Regions from separate parts of the Dactylosporangium sp. CA-152071 genome, predicted to be linked through region 4. Evidence: riboswitches for the same ligand, from Rfam matches in the RefSeq annotation. Region 4 holds a riboswitch; each other region holds the start of a gene.
What was found. Region 4 has a riboswitch for cobalamin ahead of metE (5-methyltetrahydropteroyltriglutamate--homocysteine S-methyltransferase). Riboswitches for the same ligand answer to the same signal wherever they lie in the genome.

Region 1 (4,819 bases), 2.2 Mb from region 4:
GCACCGGCAACGCATGGTCGAGACCGCTGAGGACGGCCGCGCGGGCGTCGGCGCGCACGTCGGCGAGGGCCTTCGCGCAGCCGGGCCGGCCGGCGCACGCCGTGACCCCGGCCCACGGCGTCGCGGGGTCGGTGCCGAGGCCGGCGGTCGTCAGCAGTGACTCGAGACGTCCAGCTTCTTCGACCGGCACGTCGGGCACGACGACGGTCCGCCACGGCGTGACGATGATCTCCCCCGGCGCCGCCGCGACGAGCGCGGCCGACTGCTCCGGTGTCAGCAGCCCGAGTGGTACGACCACCGTCAGCGCGACCAGTCCCCCGACCTGCGGGGCCCGTCCGACCGCCGGCCCAGGCGAGCCTACGAATTGGTCAACGTCTGTACCGGGGGCGAACCCCAGGCGGGCCGCCACCCGGGCCGGGCCGTCGGTCAGCTCGGCCAGCCGCCACGCGGTGCCGCCCTGCGCAGCGCGCTCGTCCAGGAACGCCCGGGACGCCCGGAGCAGCAGCTCAGCGGGGTTGTCACCGCCCCGGCCCGCGGTCGGGAGCCCGGCGAGGAGGAGGCGGTCGCCGTGCAGGCCGACGTCGCCGCCGAGCGGGGACACGTCGCCGCGCCCGTCGTCGACGGTCACCAGGAACCGGCCGGGCAGCGCCGCCAGCGCGGGGTCGGCGCACAGCCCGGCGTCGAACGCGGCCACCACCGGCCGCACGTCCAGCTCGCCGAGGCCGTCGCGGCCGCTGAGCGGGCTGGCGATGATGTTGCGGACCCGCTCGTGGGTGTCCGACGGCAGCAGTCCCGCGGCGGTGAGCCTGGCCGCCAGCTCCGGCGACGCGTCCGGCCGCAGCCCTCTGATCTGCACGTTTCCGCGCGAGGTGAGCTCCAGGGCGGGGTCGCCGAGGTCCGCGGCGGCGGCGCGGAGGACCGCGAGGGCTGGGACGGTCAGCCGCCCGCCGGGCAGCCGGACGCGGGCAAGACCGCCGTCGGCCGCCGCGTGGACCTGCACGGCACCCGGGCACCGGTCCGGAGCGTCACGTCCACTGGCAGCCTGCACGCGCCGGATACTACTGCGCAGCGCCGCCCCCGACCCAAGGAAGCCGACCAAGCGACCCGGCCAAGCGGGCCGACCGGCGGCGGCCGGCCCGGGCGAGCTTGACGCAAGGAAGCCGTGACCGGCAGAGTTGGCGGTGCTGTACGGCGACGTGTGGAGGAAGCCGGTGTGAATCCGGCGCGGTCCCGCCACTGTGACCGGGGAGTGGACCTCCGACGACGGCCACCGGGCCCAGCGCCCCGGAGGCCGGAGACGACGGCCACCGGGTGCGAGCCCGGGAAGGCCGGAGGCGAGCGCCGATCCGGGAGCCAGGAGACTCTCCGCCGCCGGAACCTTTCCCGACCGACTTGGGGCGCGGACCCCGAGGGAGGACCCCGGCGTGATCCTGCTGCTGTCGACGTCCGACACCGACCTGCTCAGCGCCCGTGCGAGCGGCGCGGCGTTCCGGCTGGCCAACCCGTCCCGCCTCACCGTGGAGGAGCTGCCGGCCCTGGCCGACGGCGCCGACCTGGTCGTGGTGCGGTTCCTGGGCGGCTACCGCGACTGGCAGGAGGGGTTCGACACGCTGCTGCGCCTGCCGGCGCCGGTGGTGCTGCTCGGCGGTGAGTCGCTGCCCGACGCGGAGCTGATGCGCCACTCGACGGTGCCCGCCGGCGTCGCCGCGGAGGCCCACGCCTACTTCACCGAGGGCGGCCCCGCCAACCTCGCCGAGCTGCACAACTTCCTCTCCGACACGGTCCTGCTGACCGGCCACGGGTTCGCGCCGCCGGTGCAGACCCCCGCGTGGGGAGTGCTGGACCGGGACTCCACGGCCGACGGTCCGACCGTCGGGATCATCTACTACCGGGCGCACCACCTGGCGGGAAACACCGCGTTCGTGGAGACGCTCTGCGAGGCCGTCGAGGACGCGGGCGGGCGGGCCCTGCCGGTGTTCGCCTCGTCGCTGCGGGCCGCCCCGGCGGAGCTGCTCGACACGCTGCGGCAGGCGGACGCGCTGGTCGTCACGGTCCTCGCCGCGGGCGGCACCCGGCCCGCCGACGCGCAGGCCGGCGGCGAGGACGGGGCGTGGGACGTCGGCGCCCTGGCCGCGCTCGACGTGCCGATCCTGCAGGGGCTGTGCCTCACGAGCTCCCGCGACACCTGGGACGCCAACGACGACGGGCTGTCGCCGCTGGACACCGCGACGCAGGTCGCGATCCCCGAGTTCGACGGCCGGATCATCACGGTGCCGTTCTCGTTCAAGGAGATCGACGCCGACGGCCTCACCGTGTACGTCGCCGACCGGGAGCGGGCCGGCCGGGTCGCCGGGACCGCGGTCGCGCACGCCCGGCTGCGGCACCTGCGGCCCGAGGACCGCAAGATCGTGCTGATGCTCAGCGCGTACCCGACGAAGCACGCGCGGATCGGCAACGCGGTCGGCCTCGACACGCCCGCGAGCGTCGTGCGGCTGCTCGATGCGATGCACGCGCAGGGGTACGTCGGCGCCGACGGCTTCCCGAAGGACGGCGACGCGCTGATGCACACGCTCATCGCCGCCGGCGGGCAGGACGTGAACTGGCTCACCGAGGACCAGCTGCGCGGCAACCCAATCCGGATCTCCGCCGCCCGGTACCGGAGCTGGTTCGACACGCTCCCCGCCGACCTGCGGGAGGACATGGAGCGGCACTGGGGGCCGGCGCCCGGTGAGCTGTTCGTCGACACGTCCCGCGACCCCGGCGGCGAGATCGTCCTCGCCGCGCTGCGCGAGGGCAACGTCGTGGTGATGGTGCAGCCGCCGCGCGGCTTCGGGGAGAACCCCGTCGCGATCTACCACGACCCCGACCTGCCGCCGAGCCACCACTACCTGGCCGCGTACCGGTGGCTCGCCGACGAGTTCGGCGCGCACGCGGTCGTGCACGTCGGCAAGCACGGCAACCTCGAGTGGCTGCCGGGCAAGACGGTCGGGATGTCCGCCTCGTGCGGTGCCGACGCGGCCCTCGGAAACCTGCCGCTGATCTACCCGTTCCTGGTCAACGACCCCGGCGAGGGCACCCAGGCGAAGCGGCGGGCGCACGCCACCCTGGTCGACCACCTGATCCCGCCGATGGCGCGCGCCGAGTCGTACGGTGACATCGCCCGCCTCGAGCAGCTCCTGGACGAGCACTCGACGATCGCGGCCCTCGACCCGGCGAAGCTGCCGGCGATCCGCGGGCAGATCTGGACGCTGCTGCAGGCGGCGCGGCTCGACCACGACCTGGGCCTGGCCGACCGGCCCGGTGACGACGGGTTCGACGAGCTGATCCTGCACATCGACGGCTGGCTCTGCGAGATCAAGGACGTCCAGATCCGCGACGGGCTGCACGTGCTCGGCGTCGCGCCGGCCGGCGAGGCCCGGGTCGACCTGGTCCTCGCCATGCTGCGGGCGCGGCAGCTGTGGGGCGGCACGGTCGCGCTGCCCGGCCTGCGCGAGGCCCTCGGCCTGACCGAGGGCTCGACCGCGCGCGTGTCGGTCGACGAGGCCGAGTCGCAGGCCCGCGCCCTTGTGGCGGAGATGGAGTCACGGGGCTGGCCCACCACCGACATCTCCGACATTTCGGATTTGCCGGATGTGGTACGGGTGCTGGAGTTCGCCGCACGGGAGATCGTGCCGCGGCTGTCCCGTACCGGCGACGAACTGACGATGGTCCTGCATGCGCTGGACGGAGGGTATGTCCCGGCGGGGCCGAGCGGGTCGCCGCTGCGCGGGCTGATCAACGTGCTGCCGACCGGGCGCAACTTCTACTCCGTCGACCCGAAGGCGATCCCGAGCCGGCTCGCGTGGGAGACGGGTCAGGCGATGGCCGACTCGCTGCTCGCCCGCTACAAGGCCGACCACGGTGCGTGGCCGCGCTCCGTCGGCCTGTCGATGTGGGGCACCAGCGCCATGCGCACCGCCGGCGACGACATCGCCGAGGCGCTCGCGCTGCTCGGTGTCCGGCCCGTCTGGGACGACGCGTCCCGCCGGGTGGTCAGCCTCGCCCCCGTCGACCTCGCCGAGCTGGGCCGCCCCCGCATCGACGTCACGATGCGCATCAGCGGCTTCTTCCGCGACGCGTTCCCGCACGTGGTCGCGCTGCTGGACGACGCGGTGCAGCTGGTCGCCGCGCTGGACGAGTCCCCCGACGACAACTACGTCCGCGCCCACGTCGCCGCCGACGTGGCCACGCACGGCGACGAGCGGCGCGCCACGCTGCGCGTCTTCGGGTCCAAGCCGGGCGCGTACGGCGCCGGCATCCTCCCCCTCATCGACAGCCGCAACTGGCGCGACGACGCCGACCTGGCCGAGGTGTACGCGGTGTGGGGCGGCTACGCGTACGGCCGCGACCTGGACGGCCTGCCCGCCCGGGGCGACATGGAAGGCGCGTACAAGCGGATCAGCGTCGCGGTCAAGAACACCGACACCCGCGAGCACGACATCGCCGACTCCGACGACTACTTCCAGTACCACGGCGGCATGATCGCCACCGTCCGCGCGCTGACGGGCCGCGCCCCGGCCGCGTACGTCGGCGACAGCACCAACCCCGACGCCGTGCGCACCCGCACCCTGAGCGAGGAGACCGCCCGCGTCTTCCGCGCCCGCGTCGTCAACCCCCGCTGGCTCGCCGCCATGCGCCGCCACGGCTACAAGGGCGCCTTCGAGCTCGCCGCCACCGTCGACTACCTGTTCGGCTTCGACGCCACCGCCGGCGTCGTCGCAGACTGGATGTACGAGAAACTCGCCGAGTCCTACGTCTTCGACCCCGAGAACCGCAAGTT
Region 2 (4,819 bases), 2.2 Mb from region 4:
CGTCGACGGTGCGGAGATCTTCGCCGGGGTCTTCGAGCCCTCGTCGCCGCAGCCCGCCAGGCCGGCGGTGACCGCGAGGGCGGCGATGGTGAGCAGCACACGCGAGCGGATCATGTCAGCGTCCTCCTTAGACGACGACCAGCGTGAGGTCGTTGGTGTCGGTGATGCCGCCGTACGTCTGCTTGACCGTCAGCTTGTAGGTGCCCACCGCCACGTTCGTGGCGTCGAACTTCACGGCGGCGAAGTCGTCGGTGCCGACGGCCAGCGCCGCGGCCTGGTTGGGCTGGGTGTACGCGCGCTCCTGCGGGTAGCTGACGACCAGGCCGGTCGGGCCGCCGGAGACGGTGATGCGCAGGTCGTCGACGCCGCCCTTGCGCGCCTGGAACACCAGCTGCGACCAGACCGGGGTCTTCTTCGGCACCGTCACCGTCGAGGTCTTCTGGGTGACGGCGTCCCCGGTGACCGACACGACCGGCAGGGTCGCGACCTGCGAGCCGGTGCGCTTCGTGCCGGTGCAGGTGGTCGCGCCGTCGGCCTTCTCGGTGTACGAGTAGTTCAGCGTCACCGGGTTCAGCGACACGAGCTTGTTCGTGGCGACGCTGATGTTGAACGCGATGTAGTCCACGCGCCCGGCGGCGAGCGAGTCACCCTTCGACAGCGACGAGTAGCTCTGCGTGTTCGACGGGTACGTGATGGTGAGGCCCGCCCCGGAGGCGGTGACCCGCACGTCGCAGACGTCGTCGGCCGCACCCCACAGTGTGCCCACCCAGCCCGACTGCCCCGGCAGCATCGGCGCGAGCAGCGGCACCACCAGGCCCAGGTCCGGGGTCGCGGCGCTGGCCGGCGCCGCGGCGGGAACGATGGCGGCCGCGCCCGCGGCGCAGGCGAGGGCGATCGAGGCTGAACGGCGCATCGGTAGAGGTCCTTCTCTGTTGATGATGGCTGCCTGATGACGAATTCCAGATCGGCCGGGCCGGCGGCCGGTTGAGCTAGCCGGTGAGCGCTATCCAGGTGTCGTACTGGTGCACCGCGATTCCCTCGAACGCGGCGTAGCGCTGCGCGGCCCGGTCGACGTCGCTGAGCGTGGCTCGCATGGCGCTGTCCGTGCCGCCGTGGAACGTGCAGTACGCGCAGTCACCGAGCGCCTGCGTCTCCGCGCCCAGCCGGGCCGGTTTCGCCGCCTTCCCGGCCCGCCGCAGCAGGTCGTCGGCGACGCCGAGCATCGAGTTGCCGCCGGTCGCGGTGTTGCGGTAGCTCATCACCGTGACGCCGTCGACCCGGGCGAGCACGGCGTCAGCCAGGTTCTCCCCGCCGACCTGGACCGTCGGCAGCCAGAAGGGCACGTCGAGCTCGACCGGCGGGCCGATCAGCACCAGCTCGTCCAGCAGCCGCAGCAGCTGCGGTACGAGCGCCGCCTGCCGCTCCTCCCAGGCCGGCAGCAGGTAGGGCTCGACGTCGACGTGCAGCCCCCGGAACAGGCCGGACGCCGCGGCGGCCCGCGCCCAGGCGAGCGCGGTCGCGTGGTCGGTCGTCCAGGCCGGTTCGCCGCCGAGCGCGTCGAGGGCGATCCCGGCGTCGTCACACAGCGCACGCAACCGGGTCAGCTCCGTCACGTCGGCGCGCGGGTCGTAGTACGCGAAGATCGTCGTCACCGAGCGTGCCTGCGCCCAGTCGACGACGGCCTCCGGCCGCTCCCGCTCCCACAGCCACATGGCCCGGGTGCCCGGCGGCGCCACGCTCGTCTCGGGCGCCAGGGGCGGCAGGCGCGGCCGTACCGACGCGACGAGCAGACCCATGGTCAACACGACGCACAGGACGGCGTGCGCGACGCTCCTCCACATGTCATCTGTTCGGCCGGTCGTGCCCGGCCCGAAGGATTTGGGTCACGTTGACGTCACTGGGAGCCGTGGGACACGATGAACCCCGAGCGGTCAAGGGAGGAACCCAGTGCGAATCTGGGACGGTCCCGCCACTGTGACCGGGGAGCCACCCTCCAGCGCAAGGGCCACGGCCGAAAGCCGGAAGGTCGGGGGATGGCGGCGATCCGGGAGTCAGGAGACTCCAGCCGCTCGTGCTCCATGACCCAGCGGGCGCGGACCCGCTCGAGGAGGATGTGCCCGTGACGTCGCCGTATCCGTTCTCGGCCGTGGTCGGCCTGCCCGACCTGCGCCTGGCCCTGCTGCTCACCGCCGTGTCACCGGCGATCGGTGGGGTCCTCGTCCGGGGTGAGAAGGGCACCGCCAAGTCGACCGTCGTGCGTGGCCTCGCCGCGCTCCTGCCGGAGGTCGACGTCGTCGCCGGCTGCCGCTTCGCCTGCGACCCTCTGGCTGCCGACCCTTCGTGCCCCGACGGCCCGCACACCGCCGGCACGCCCGCCGCCCGGCGCCGCTCCGCGCTGGTCGAGCTGCCCGTCGGCGCCACCGAGGACCGGGTCGTCGGCACCCTCGACCTGCAGCGGGCCCTCGGCGAGGGCGTGAAGGCCTATGAGCCCGGCCTGCTCGCCGCCGCGCACCGGGGCGTCCTCTACGTCGACGAGGTCAACCTGCTGCCCGACCACCTCGTCGACCTGCTCCTCGACGCCGCCGCGATGGGCCGCGCCCACGTCGAGCGCGACGGGGTCTCCGTCAAGCACGCCGCCCGCTTCCTGCTCGTCGGCACCATGAACCCGGAGGAGGGCGAGCCGCGGCCGCAGCTCGTCGACCGGTTCGGCCTGGTCGTCGGCGTGGCCGCGCCCGCCACGGTCGAGCCGCGGGCCGAGGTGGTGCGGCGGCGGCTGCAGTACGAGAACGACCCGGCCGGGTTCGCCGCCCGCTACGTCGAGCAGGACGCGGCCCTGGCGGGCAGGATCGCCGCCGCCAGGCAGATCCTGCCCCGGGTCACGCTGCCGGACGCGCAGCTGGACCGGATCGCGCGGATCTGCATCGCGTACCGGGTGGACGGCCTGCGCGCCGACATCGTCGTGGCCCGCACGGCGGTCGCCGTCGCCGCCTGGCACGGCCGGACCGTCGTGACGAAGGACGACCTGCGGGACGCGGCCCGGCTCGCGCTGCCGCACCGGCGCCGCCGCGACCCTCTGGACCCGCCGGGCGCGGACCAGGAGCGCCTGGAGGAGATCCTCGACCAGGAGCTCAACGGCCCCGACGACGCTTCCGACGACGGCGGCTCCGACACCGACGGCCCTGACGACGGCCCTGACGACGGCCCTGACGACGGCCCTGACGACGGCCCTGACGACGGCCCTGACACCGACGGCCCCGATGGCGGCGGCCCGGACAGCGGCGGTCCTGACGGCGGCGGTCCCGACGGCGGTGGCCCGCCTCCGCCGAGCGCTTCTACCGGCTCGTCCGACAATTCCGGCTCGTCGGGTCCGGTCGACGATCCGGGTGGCCGCCCGACCCCCGAACAAACGATGGTCAATACGTCGGACGTCGATGGGGGCACCGGTCCCGCCACGGGCCCGGCCGGGGACCTCGCGTTCGCGCAGGCCCCGTACAAGACGCGGCTCTTGAAGATCGGTGGGAGGGCCAACCGGCAGCAGGGCTCCCACGCCGGGCGGCGCTCACCCGCGCACGGCCGGCACGGCCGCGTCGTGCGGTCCCGGCAGCCCAGCGGCAAGCTCGTCAGCCTGCACCTGCCCGACACCGTGCGCGCCGCCGCGCTGCGCGGGTCCCGCCGCGTCCACGCCCGCGACCTGCGCGAGGCGGTCAAGGTGGGCCGGGAGGCCAACCTCGTGCTGTTCGTCGTCGACGCGTCCGGGTCGATGGCGGCCCGGCAGCGGATGACCGTCGTGAAGACGGCCGTGCTGTCGCTGCTGCGCGACGCGTACCAGCGCCGGGACAAGGTCGGCATGATCACCTTCCGCGGCGCGGAGGCCACCACGGTCCTCGAGCCGACCGCCAGCCACGAGGTCGGCGTGCTGCGCCTCGCCGAGCTGCGCACCGGCGGCCGGACCCCCCTCGCCGCGGGACTGCGCCAGGCCGCCCGCACGCTGCACGGCGAGAAGCGCCGCGACGCCCGCCGCCGCCCGCTGCTCGTCGTCGTCACCGACGGCCGCGCGACCAGCGGGCCCGACCCGATGACCGTCGTGCCCGCGCTCGCCGGCATCCCCGCGGTCGTCGTCGACTGCGAGTCCGGCCCCGTGCGGCTCGGCCTCGCCGGCCGCCTCGCCCGGGCCCTGTCCGCCGACTGCCTGCCGCTGTCGGCACTGTCCACCGTGGGGAGCTGAACATGCCGCAGGGCAAGGTCGAGAGCGTGCCGGACGACGGGCTCACCACCCGCCAGCGCCGCCGGCAGCACATCCTGGCCGTCCACACCGGACAGGGCAAGGGCAAGTCGACGGCCGCGTTCGGGATGGCGCTGCGCGCCTGGAGCGCCGGCTGGCCGATCGCCGTCTACCAGTTCGTGAAGAGCCCCAAGTGGCGCGTCGGCGAGGAGACCGCCCTCAAGGCCCTCGGTGAGACCGGCAAGGGCGGCCCCGTCGTGTGGCAGAAGATGGGCGAGGGCTGGTCCTGGATCCAGCGCCCCGGCACCGAACGCGACCACGCCGCCGAGGCCGCCGAAGGCTGGGAGCAGATCAAGCGCGACCTGGCCGCGGAGGCGCACCGGTTCTACGTGCTCGACGAGTTCACGTACCCGATGAAGTGGGGCTGGGTCGACGTCGCCGACGTCGTCGCCACCCTGCGGGACCGGCCCGGCAACCAGCACGTCGTCATCACCGGGCGCGACGCGCACCCCGACCTCGTCGCGATCGCCGACCTCGTCACCGACATGACGAAGGTCAAGCACCCCATGGACGCGGGGCGTAAAGGCCAGCAGGGCA
Region 3 (4,819 bases), 2.0 Mb from region 4:
TGGCTATGAGCCGTCTGGCTAAAAGCTGCGTCGAAGGGTGCAGCGAAAGATCGCTCCGTGCGAGGCTGGCCGCGGCACCCGCACCAGCTCAGGAGGCACGGATTTGAGCAACAACCTGGATGTCGCGCTGAAGAGCGCGATGAACATCGAGGGGGCGTTCGCGGTCGCGCTCGTCGACTACACCAGCGGCATGACGCTGGGCACCCTCGGCGGCGGCGCCGACTTCGACATCACGGTGGCCGCGGCCGGCAACACCGACGTCGTGCGGGCGAAGCTGCGCACCATCGAGATGCTCGGTCTCGGCGAGCCGATCGAGGACATCCTCATCACGCTCGACAGCCAGTACCACATCATCCGGCCGCTGCACTCCCGCAACGGCCACGGGCTGTTCCTGTACGTCGCGCTCGCGAAGGCACGCGCCAACCTCGCGCTGGCCCGCCACCAGCTGCGCGCGATCGAGGAGGGCCTCGAACTGTGACGTCCGGCTTCTTCGGCGGCGCCCCCGACGAGGACGGCCTGCCGCGCAGGGAGGGCCTCGAGCCCGGGGGCGGCGTCGGTCAGCTGCAGTCGCCGCAGTTCGGCACGCGGCCCGAGCCGCTCGACGCCGCCCTGTCCCCGGTGCGCGCCGCGATGGCGGACCTGCGCCTGCGCGTGCCGGGGGTCCGCGGCAGCGTGCTCGCCGGCGTCGACGGCCTGCTGGTCACCTACGACCTGGGCGCGTACGACGCCGGCGGGGGCACCGAGCCGCACGACGCGGCCGCGCTGGCGGCGACGACGTTCGGCCTGGGCCGGCAGGTGGCGCTGGTGCTGGGGCAGTCACCGTTCCGGGACGCGACCATGCGCAACGACGGCGGCTACTTCACCGTGTACGCCGTGGACGGCAGCACGCTGCTCGCGGTGCTCGGCAGCGACGGGCTCAACGTCGCCCGCCTGCACCTGGAGGCCCGCCCGACCTGCCAGCAGCTCGCCGCGCTGCTCTGAGCCCCGCCCCGGCTCCGGTCCCGCCCGGCGCCGTGCCCGCCCCGCGCGGCGCCGGCTACCAGCGGTCGTGATGCACGGCGTCGGCGAGCGGTGCCCTGCGGCGCCAGCCGTGCCGCTCCAGGTCGGGGACGGACTCCAGGTGGGTCACCGGGCCCAGGCACAGCCAGGCGACCGGGCGGATGCCGGCCGGGACGCCCAGCAGCTCACGGACGAACGGCTCGCGGTAGAACGACACCCAGCCGACGCCGAGCCCCTCCGCGGTCGCGGCCAGCCACAGGTTCTGGATGGCGAGGCAGACGGAGTAGAGGCCGGCGTCGGCGATCGCGTGCCGGCCGAGGACCGCCGGGCCGCCGCGGCCGGGGTCGTACGTGACGACCACGGACAGGGTCGACTCCAGCACCCCGTCGATCTTGATGCGGGCGAAGGCCGCGGCCCGGTCGGCGTCGAGCGTCGCGGCGAACGTGTCGCGTTCGGTGCGGACGTGGTCGTGGAAGGCGCCGCGCAGGGCGGGGTCGCGGACGAGGACGAAGTCCCACGGCTGGGACAGGCCGACGCTCGGCGCGGCGTGGGCGGCGCCCAGCACGCGGTCGAGGACGTCGGCGGGGATCGGCGCGCCATTGAACTGGCCGCGCACGTCGCGGCGGCGGTGCACGACGTCGTACAGGTCGGTGCTCATCAGGGCAGGCTCCCGCTGCTCGTGGCCGCCCGTCACGGACGGCCGGTGACCGCGAGGCCGGTCTTCGGACTCTCGGATCAACGCCTGCACCGTCCGCCTTCCCAGCCCTGAGGCCAGTGACCGCGCACCGTCGGTGCGCATGGACGGCAGCTCCCCGATCACCGCGGCGGGCCCGTGCCGGATTCACACCGGCTTCCCGATTCTCCCCGGTCGCCCGGGGCACCTCGCTTCAGTTCGTGCCGTCCGGCAGCATACGCGGCGGCCCGGCCGGGCCGCGGCATTCGCGGACCGCAGGGGCTCAGTCCGCGCCATTCGCGGACCGTCAGGGCTCAGGGCACGCAGAGCCGGTAGTGAGTGGTGAGCCGGCCGTCCTCGACGAGGTGGAACGCGAGCGCCGGCGGCGGCTCGGGCCGGTCCTCGGGCTCCCACGGCAGCACCATCGTCGACTCGACGCCCGGCGCGGCGAGCACGGGCACGCCCGCGAACGTGCCGACGGCGGCGCTGTGGACGTGCCCGCACAGGACGGCGAGCACGTCCGGGTGGCGGCGGAGGACCTCGGCGAGCCGCCCGGCGCCGAGCTGGCGGACCTGGTCCGCGGCGGGCTTGCCGACCGGTACCGGCGGATGATGGCAGCACACGAGCGCGGGCGTGCCCGTCGCCGCCGCGAGGGTGCCGTCGAGCCACCGGAGGGTGCCGTCGTCGAGCCAGCCCTCGGCGTGCCCGGGCACCGACGAGTCGCACAGCGCGAACAGCACCCCCGCCACGGTCTCGGCGCGGTCGGTCCGGAACGCGGCCGGGTCGTCGTGATTGCCGGGCACCGCGAGGACGGGCACACCGAGCGTCCGGAGCCGGCCGAACGCCGCGTATTCGGCGTCGAGTCCGTGGTCGGCGACGTCGCCGGTGACGAGCACGGCGTCCACCGGTTCGCGGAGGCTGCCGATGTACGCGATGACGCGGTCGAACCGGTCGGGCGGCTGCGCGCCGAGGTGGAGGTCGCTGAGGTGGGCGATGAGCACCCCTGCCGGTTACCCCGGCCGGCGCGCGGCTACCGCGGCGGGTGCGCGTCGCCCGCGGTCCCGTGGCGGTCCCGTGGCGGTCCCGTGGTTATCGCAGCAGGTGTGCGCTGCCCGCGGTTTCGAACGCGGCGCGGACGTCGGCGATGCCCTCGGTGAAGTGGGCCCAGCTGTCGACGTGGACCGGCACCACGGTCTTCGCGTCCAGGAGCCTGGCCGCCGCCAGCATCCCGGCCGCGCCGAGGGTGAGGTCGGCGTCGCCGAGCAGCGCGGTGCGGGCCCGGCCGCCGAACAGGATCGCCACGTCGACGGACGGGAAGCGCTCCGCGACGGCGGCGACGACGTCCAGCGACGCGTTGTCGCCGCTGACGTAGACGGTCGGCAGGCCGTCGCCGTGCAGGACGAACCCGGTGACCGGGCCGGTGAGGTGTTCGGTGCCGTCGGGGCCGTGCTGCGCGGGGACGGCGGTGACCCGCACGTGGCCGTCGCCGCCGGGCCGGGGCAGGTCGGTGTGGGACCACGGCTCCAGGCCGGTGACCTGGCCGCCCAGGCGGGCGGCCGCCGCCGGGGTGCTGAGCACCACCGGTACCGACGCCGCGAACGCACGACCGAGGGTGTCGAGGTTGTCGGGGTGCTGGTCGTGAGAGAGCAGCACGACGTCGACGGCGCCGGCGTCGTCGGGGGTGCCGGCGGCGGGCTCGGTCTTGGTCAGCATGCGGCTGCCGAGCGGGTACTGCCCGGGCGGGTCGAACGTGGGGTCGGTGATGAACGTGACGCCACCGACGCCGAACACCACCGTCGGGCCGCCGAACCGCTGGAACTGCATCGTCATGGGCATCACCTTCGCCGGTCCCGGCGCCCGCCGGCAGTGGCTGGAACGCCATCCTCCGATACGATCAAGCCATGACGCGCTCGGCGACGACGGTCGGGGTGCTCATCGGCGACGGCGCGCCGATGCTGGAGGTCGCAGTGGCGCCCCGGGTGTTCGGCGTCGCGGCCGCCTTCGACGTGCGGACCGCGGGGGAGCACCCAGGCCCGCTGACGACGACGGCCGGCATCGCCCTCACCGCCCCGCACGACCTCGACGACCTCGACACCGCCGGCGTCGTCGTCGTGCCCGGCTGGCGGGTGCCCGGCGGCGCGCCGGTCGCGCCCGGCATCCTCGACCGGCTCCGCCGCGCGCACGACGAGGGCGCCACCGTGGTCGGGCTGTGCCTGGGCGCGTTCGTGCTCGCCGAGGCCGGCTTCCGCACCCCCTGACGCCGCCCGCTCCGCCCGGCTTCACGGCCGCCGCTTCCGGCTTGGCGGTGCGGCGGTTCCGGCGGCTCAGTGGGGGAGCAGGAGGGCGGGCAGGTCGCGCAGTGAGCCGATCCGGTGCGCCTCGCCGGGTGGGGCGGTGCCGGGGCGGTCGAGGTGGACGGCGTGCAGGCCGGCGGCGCGGGCCGGGAGGACGTCCAGGTCGTGGCGGTCGCCGACGCTCACGACGGTCTCCGGGGCGAGGCCCCAGCGGCGGCACGCCTCCGTGAAGACGGCGGGGTCGGGCTTGAACAGGCCGAGGGTCTCGGCGGTGTAGACGGGGCCGGCGAGGTCGCGCAGGCCGATGCGGGCGAGCTTGGCGGTCTGCTGCTCCTCGATGCCGTTGGTGAGGACGGCCGTGCGCAGTCCCGCCCGCCGGATCGCCGCCAGCGCCGGGCGGGCGTCGGGGTAGGCGGCCCACGACTGCTCGTACATCAGCAGAAAGCCGGAGAAGAGGGTGTCGAGCCGCCCGTCGTCCTCGCAGGGGGTGCCGAGCGCGGCGAGGAAGTCGCGGAGCCTGCCGCGGCGCTGCTGCTGGAACGTGACCAGCCCGGCGCGCCACGCCTCGAGGTGCCGCTCCTGGACCGTCGCCCACAGGGTCCGGGTGCCGGCGTCCGGCTCGACCCCGATCGTGGGCAGCCAGCGCAGGAGGGCCGCGCTGACGGCGGCCTCGTGGTCGAGCAGGGTGCCGTCGAGGTCGAGCAGGACGCCGCACAGCTTCACGCCGCGCACTCTACGGGGTGACGTTCATAACCCTATTTCCGATCGGAAAAGCAGGTATACGATCGCCCGGTGGAGGGGGTCAGGGCGCGGTGGGTCGTCGCGGTCTGCCTCGGCGCCGGGTTCACCACGC
Region 4 (4,819 bases):
CGATCGGTGGTGGCGATCAGTGATGGCGGCCGGCGTTCGCGGTCGACGGTGGCAGTGGCGCATCAGTCGTCGCCGGTGCCGCGGTGCTTGCGGTGCACGGTCTGCTTGGTGACGCCGAGCCGCAGCGCGATGTCCTGCCACGACCATCCGTCCCGGCGGGCGGCGGCGACCCGCTCGGCCTCCAGCTGCTCGGTCAGGCGGCGCAGGCGGGCGACGGCCCGCAGCGCGACGTCGTGGTCGCTGTCGTGCGCGGCGCGACCGAGCTCGTCGATCACGGTCATACCGTCAGCATAAGCTGACGACGCGGAAATCGTCAACATGTGCTGACGCCAACCGAGGACGACAGGCCTGCAGCGCGCCGGGCTTCGCTGTACACAGGCCGCAAACGCCAACGGCACGTGCCGACCCCGACGTGAGGCGCCGGCACGTGCCACGGCTCCAGAGATCAGCCGGCGCGGACCTCGGCGGCGGCCGCGACGAGATGCCGCAGGGACGCCTCGACCTCGGCGTAGCCGCGGGTCTTCAGGCCGCAGTCGGGGTTGACCCACAGCCGCCGGGCCGGGACGGCCGCGACCGCGTGGCGCAGCGCCTCGGCCATCTCCTCGCGCGACGGCACCCGCGGCGAGTGGATGTCCCACACGCCGGGTCCGACGCCACGCCGGTACCCGGCGGCGGCGAGGTCGTCGAGGACCTCCATCTTCGACCGGGACGCCTCGATGCTGGTGACGTCGGCGTCGAGGGCGTCGATCGCGGTGATGACGTCGCCGAACTCGGAGTAGCACAGGTGGGTGTGGATCTGCGTGTCGTCGGCGACGCCGCTGGTCGCGAGCCGGAACGCGTCGACCGCCCAGTCCAGGTAGGCCCCCTGCGCCGCCCGGCGTAGCGGCAGCGTCTCGCGCAGCGCCGGCTCGTCCACCTGGATCACCCGGATCCCGGCGGCCTCGAGGTCCCGGCACTCGTCGCGCAGCGCGAGCGCGACCTGGTCGGCGGTGCCGGCGAGCGGCTGGTCGGTGCGGACGAACGACCACGCGAGGATGGTGACCGGGCCGGTGAGCATCCCCTTGACGGGCCGGGTGGTCAGCGACTGGGCGAACGTGGCCCACCCGACCGTCATCGGCGCCCTGCGGGCCACGTCGCCGTGCAGGATCGGCGGGCGGACGCAGCGGGAGCCGTACGACTGCACCCAGCCGTGCTCGGTGGCGGCGAACCCGGACAGCTGCTCGGCGAAGTACTGCACCATGTCGTTGCGCTCCGGCTCGCCGTGCACGAGCACGTCCAGGCCGAGGTCCTCCTGCAGCCGGACGACCCGCCGGACCTCGGCCCGCATCAGCGCGGTGTAGCCCTCGTCGTCGAGGGTGCCGGCGGCCAGCGCGGCGCGGGCCCCGCGCAGCTCGGCGGTCTGCGGAAACGAGCCGATCGTGGTCGTCGGCAGGTCGGGCAGCCCGAGCAGTTCCTGCTGGCGGGCGGCGCGGGCGGTGGAGTCGCCGCGCCGCCGGTCCGCGGCGGTGAGGGCGGCGAGCCGGGCGCGCACCTCGTCGTGCCGCCACGCCGCCGGGGGCGGAGGCAGCGGCGCGGGCAGGTGGGCCGTGCCGTCGCGCAGCGCGCGGCCGAGGAGCACGACCTCGTCGACCTTCTGCCGCGCGAACGCGAGCCGCTCGTGCAGGCCCGGGTCGAGGCGGGTCTCGACGGACAGGTCCACCGGCACGTGCAGCAGCGAGCAGGACGTGGACACCGCCACGTGGTCGGCCAGGCCGGCGACGACCGCCCCGGCGGCGACCGCGGCGCGCAGGTCGGTGCGCCAGACGTTGTGGCCGTCGACGAGCCCCGCGACGATCGTCCTGCCGCCGAGGGGTCCGGCGGCCGCGAGCCGGTCGAGGTTGCCGGGGCCGGCGACCAGGTCGAGGCCGATCGCCTCGACCGGCGTGTCCAGCAGGGCCGGCAGGGCGTCGCCGATCTCGCCGAAGTACGTGGCGACGAAGAGCTTCGGCCGGGCCCTGAGCGCGCCGAGCCGGGAGTAGGCGCGGCGCAGCGCGTCGATCTCGTCCGGGCCGCGGTCCGTGGCGTAGGCCGGCTCGTCCAGCTGTACCCACGAGACACCCGCATCCGCGAGGGCGGCGAGGATCTCGGCGTAGACGCCGACCAGGTCGTCGAGCCGGGCGAACGGGTCGTCGCCCTTGGCCAGCAGCAGGAACGTGGCCGGTCCGACCAGCACCGGCCGGGTCTCGATGCCCAGGGCGCGGGCCTCGGCGTGCTCCCGCAGCGCCTTGGCCGGGTCGGCGGCGAAGACGGTGTCGGGTCCGATCTCGGGCACCAGGTAGTGGTAGTTGGTGCCGAACCACTTCGTCAGTTCGAGCGCCGGCTCGGCGTCCACGCCGCGGGCCATGGCGAAGTACGTGTCGAGCTTCGACAGCCCGAGCGCGGTGAACCGCGTGGGTGTCGCCCCGACCGCGACGGCGGTGTCGAGGACGTGGTCGTAGTAGGAGAACGTGTTCGACGGGATCGCCGCGAGGCGGGCGTTGCGCAGCGTCTGCCACACGTCGGCGCGCAGCGTCGCCGCCGTGCGCTCCAGGGTGTCCTCGTCGATGGTGCCGGCCCAGTAGGCCTCGACGGCCCGCTTCAGCTCGCGGTTCCCGCCGATGCGCGGGTAGCCGAGCACGGTGCTCAGCCCGAATGTGGTGCTCATGTGTCCCCTCGGTGCACAGTCACGACGGCCGGACTGGCACGGGGGGACGCCACCGGCCGCGCGGCGGCGCGCCGCGTGGGCCGTTCGATGGCGTCGGCCGTCCCGCGCGGCCTCCGACCACCGCACGCCGGGCGGCGCGCGGTGCGCTGGCAGGTCTTCGGACTCGCGGGCGTGACCCTGGATGTCGTCCAGGGTCGCCTACTGGCCGTCGCTTCCCAGGCCTCGCGGCCCAGTGCTCAATGACGGCGGTCGTTCCCACTCACCGCTGCGGGGCAGTCCCGGATTCGCACCGGATTCCCTGTTGCCACGGCCGGTCCTGGGGGACCGGCCGAACCAGCTGCACCGAACACCATACATGCCTTCACTGGTGCGTCGGGTCGCTCCAGCGGCCGATGCTGCGGGAGCGGACCGGCTCGATGAACCGCGGCGCGGCGCTGTGCGGGAAGCCCTCGCCCCAGTTGGTGGCGTCGCCGTGCATCTGGACGCGGGCGTTGTCGGTGTACCAGTCGACGAGGTCCGCGTCGGAGCGCACGATCCACGTGCAGCCGGCCTCGGCGTCGGCGGTGAAGTCGCCGTGGCGGATCAGCGGCGGGCGCCAGAAGTACGTGCCGGGCCACATCTTGCCGAAGTTGTAGTCGAAGCCGCCGTCGAGGCAGTACGCCTCCTCGGAGCACGGGTGGTGTGCGAGCGGCACCTCCCGCCAGCCGGGCTTGGCCTTGATGAGCCGGGTGTAGAAGCCGGTCTTCTCGTCGCGGTGCAGCAGCTTGATGAACAGGCCCGGCACCGGCGTGCCGCCGAGGTCGAAGCGCATCGGGGAGCCGTCCTTGACGTCGATCCACGGCATCCGGGCGCTGTCGAGCACGACGAGCTTCTGGTCGGGCCGCACGGTTTCGCGGTCCTTGGTTTCAGGGTGGAAGTGCCAGTCGCCGTACTCGCGGAACAGCAGGATCTCCGTGCCGGCCGTCGCCGTGACCGGCGGGGTCCACACGCCGGCGGGCGCGGTCCAGTAGCCCTCCGGCCCGAGGGCGGTGTCGCCGATGACGACCTCGCCGGACAGCACGAACCATTCGGTGTCCGCGTCGTGTACGCCGGCGGGCCGCGACCAGTCGCCGGTGAAGCGGACCTTCAGCGAGGCCGATCCGTCCTCCTCGTCGTAGCTGAGGTTGCGCTGCTCGGCGGTGCCGGTGGCGTGCTGGAACTCGGCGAGGTGCCAGATCAGGTCACGCTCGTCGACGATCTCCACGTGCGGGCGCATGGGTGCCTCCAGGCTCGGCAGCAGTTTCCGGTGCGGAATGTATCGCTTAATAGTTTCGCGTACAAGGTGTACCGTCAACGCTCGTGACCCGACCTGGCCGACCCGCCGGCCCCACCTCCGACACCGAGACCGTCGTGCTGACCGCGGCCCTGGAGCTGCTGCTGGCCGAGGGTGCGGCGGCGCTGACCGCGCAGCGGCTGCACCAGGTCACCGGCGTGTCCCGGTCGACCATCTACCGGCACTGGCCCACGCCCGGCGCGGTGCTCGCCGCGCTGATCGACGTCGCGCCGCTGCCGCCCGGCGCGCCGACCGGCGAGCCGGCGCAGGACCTGCACGCCGCCGTCGACCAGCTGTGCGACCGGCTCCGCGACCGGCCCGTCGGCGCGTTCCTGCAGGCCCTCGTCGTCGCCGCCGCCTCCGACCCGGCGGCGGTGCCGCTGCGCCAGCGGTACGTCACCGACCTCCTGGCGCCGTTCCACACCGTGCTGCGCGCCGCGGGCGCCCCGGCGAAGGACCGCGAGGACGCGGTCGCCGCGATCGTCTCGCCGCTCCTGCTCGACGCGCTGCTGCTGGACCGCCCCGCCGCCCGCGCGCGGGCACACCGCATGGTCTCCGCCGTCTGTCAGGAGTTGAGCGCATGACCAACGCCGTCGGGCCGCGCGCCGTCTTCGGCGTCATCGTCCCCAGCACCAACACCGTCGTCGAGCACGACTACTGGAGCGCCCGGGTGCCGGGGGTGGCGTTCCGCGCCGGCTCCATGCACATCCCGAACCCCGCGATGGGCGACGACGCCAGCTTCGAGGCGCTGCTGGTCCAGATCCGCGCCTCCATCGACACCGCCGTGCGCGACGTCCTCACCGCCGAGCCCGACCGCATGGTCA

Region 1: another riboswitch for cobalamin. It lies ahead of cobN (cobaltochelatase subunit CobN); the one in region 4 lies ahead of metE (5-methyltetrahydropteroyltriglutamate--homocysteine S-methyltransferase).
Region 2: another riboswitch for cobalamin. It lies ahead of ACQEVZ_RS13885 (VWA domain-containing protein); the one in region 4 lies ahead of metE (5-methyltetrahydropteroyltriglutamate--homocysteine S-methyltransferase).
Region 3: another riboswitch for cobalamin. It lies ahead of bluB (5,6-dimethylbenzimidazole synthase); the one in region 4 lies ahead of metE (5-methyltetrahydropteroyltriglutamate--homocysteine S-methyltransferase).

Annotation. Positions count from the first base shown of each region.
Region 1 covers NZ_JBNJMZ010000001.1:3,100,936-3,105,754, forward strand. Annotated here, with positions in the region: gene ACQEVZ_RS13735 (precorrin-3B synthase) at 1-1,048, opposite strand, end outside; cobalamin riboswitch at 1,163-1,384, shown strand; gene cobN (cobaltochelatase subunit CobN) at 1,425-4,819, shown strand, end outside.
Region 2 covers NZ_JBNJMZ010000001.1:3,132,923-3,137,741, reverse strand. Annotated here, with positions in the region: gene ACQEVZ_RS13900 (hypothetical protein) at 1-114, opposite strand, end outside; gene ACQEVZ_RS13895 (hypothetical protein) at 128-913, opposite strand; gene ACQEVZ_RS13890 (hypothetical protein) at 990-1,841, opposite strand; cobalamin riboswitch at 1,912-2,084, shown strand; gene ACQEVZ_RS13885 (VWA domain-containing protein) at 2,120-4,225, shown strand; gene cobO (cob(I)yrinic acid a,c-diamide adenosyltransferase) at 4,228-4,819, shown strand, end outside.
Region 3 covers NZ_JBNJMZ010000001.1:2,930,466-2,935,284, reverse strand. Annotated here, with positions in the region: gene ACQEVZ_RS12965 (hypothetical protein) at 140-478, shown strand; gene ACQEVZ_RS12960 (roadblock/LC7 domain-containing protein) at 475-981, shown strand; gene bluB (5,6-dimethylbenzimidazole synthase) at 1,037-1,657, opposite strand; cobalamin riboswitch at 1,696-1,898, opposite strand; gene ACQEVZ_RS12950 (metallophosphoesterase) at 1,987-2,673, opposite strand; gene ACQEVZ_RS12945 (MBL fold metallo-hydrolase) at 2,762-3,502, opposite strand; gene ACQEVZ_RS12940 (DJ-1/PfpI family protein) at 3,574-3,930, shown strand; gene ACQEVZ_RS12935 (HAD family hydrolase) at 3,997-4,689, opposite strand; gene ACQEVZ_RS12930 (MFS transporter) at 4,759-4,819, shown strand, end outside.
Region 4 covers NZ_JBNJMZ010000001.1:894,875-899,693, reverse strand. Annotated here, with positions in the region: gene ACQEVZ_RS03525 (helix-turn-helix domain-containing protein) at 63-281, opposite strand; gene metE (5-methyltetrahydropteroyltriglutamate--homocysteine S-methyltransferase) at 446-2,683, opposite strand; cobalamin riboswitch at 2,815-3,037, opposite strand; gene ACQEVZ_RS03515 (DUF4437 domain-containing protein) at 3,045-3,938, opposite strand; gene ACQEVZ_RS03510 (TetR/AcrR family transcriptional regulator) at 4,022-4,579, shown strand; gene ACQEVZ_RS03505 (maleate cis-trans isomerase family protein) at 4,576-4,819, shown strand, end outside.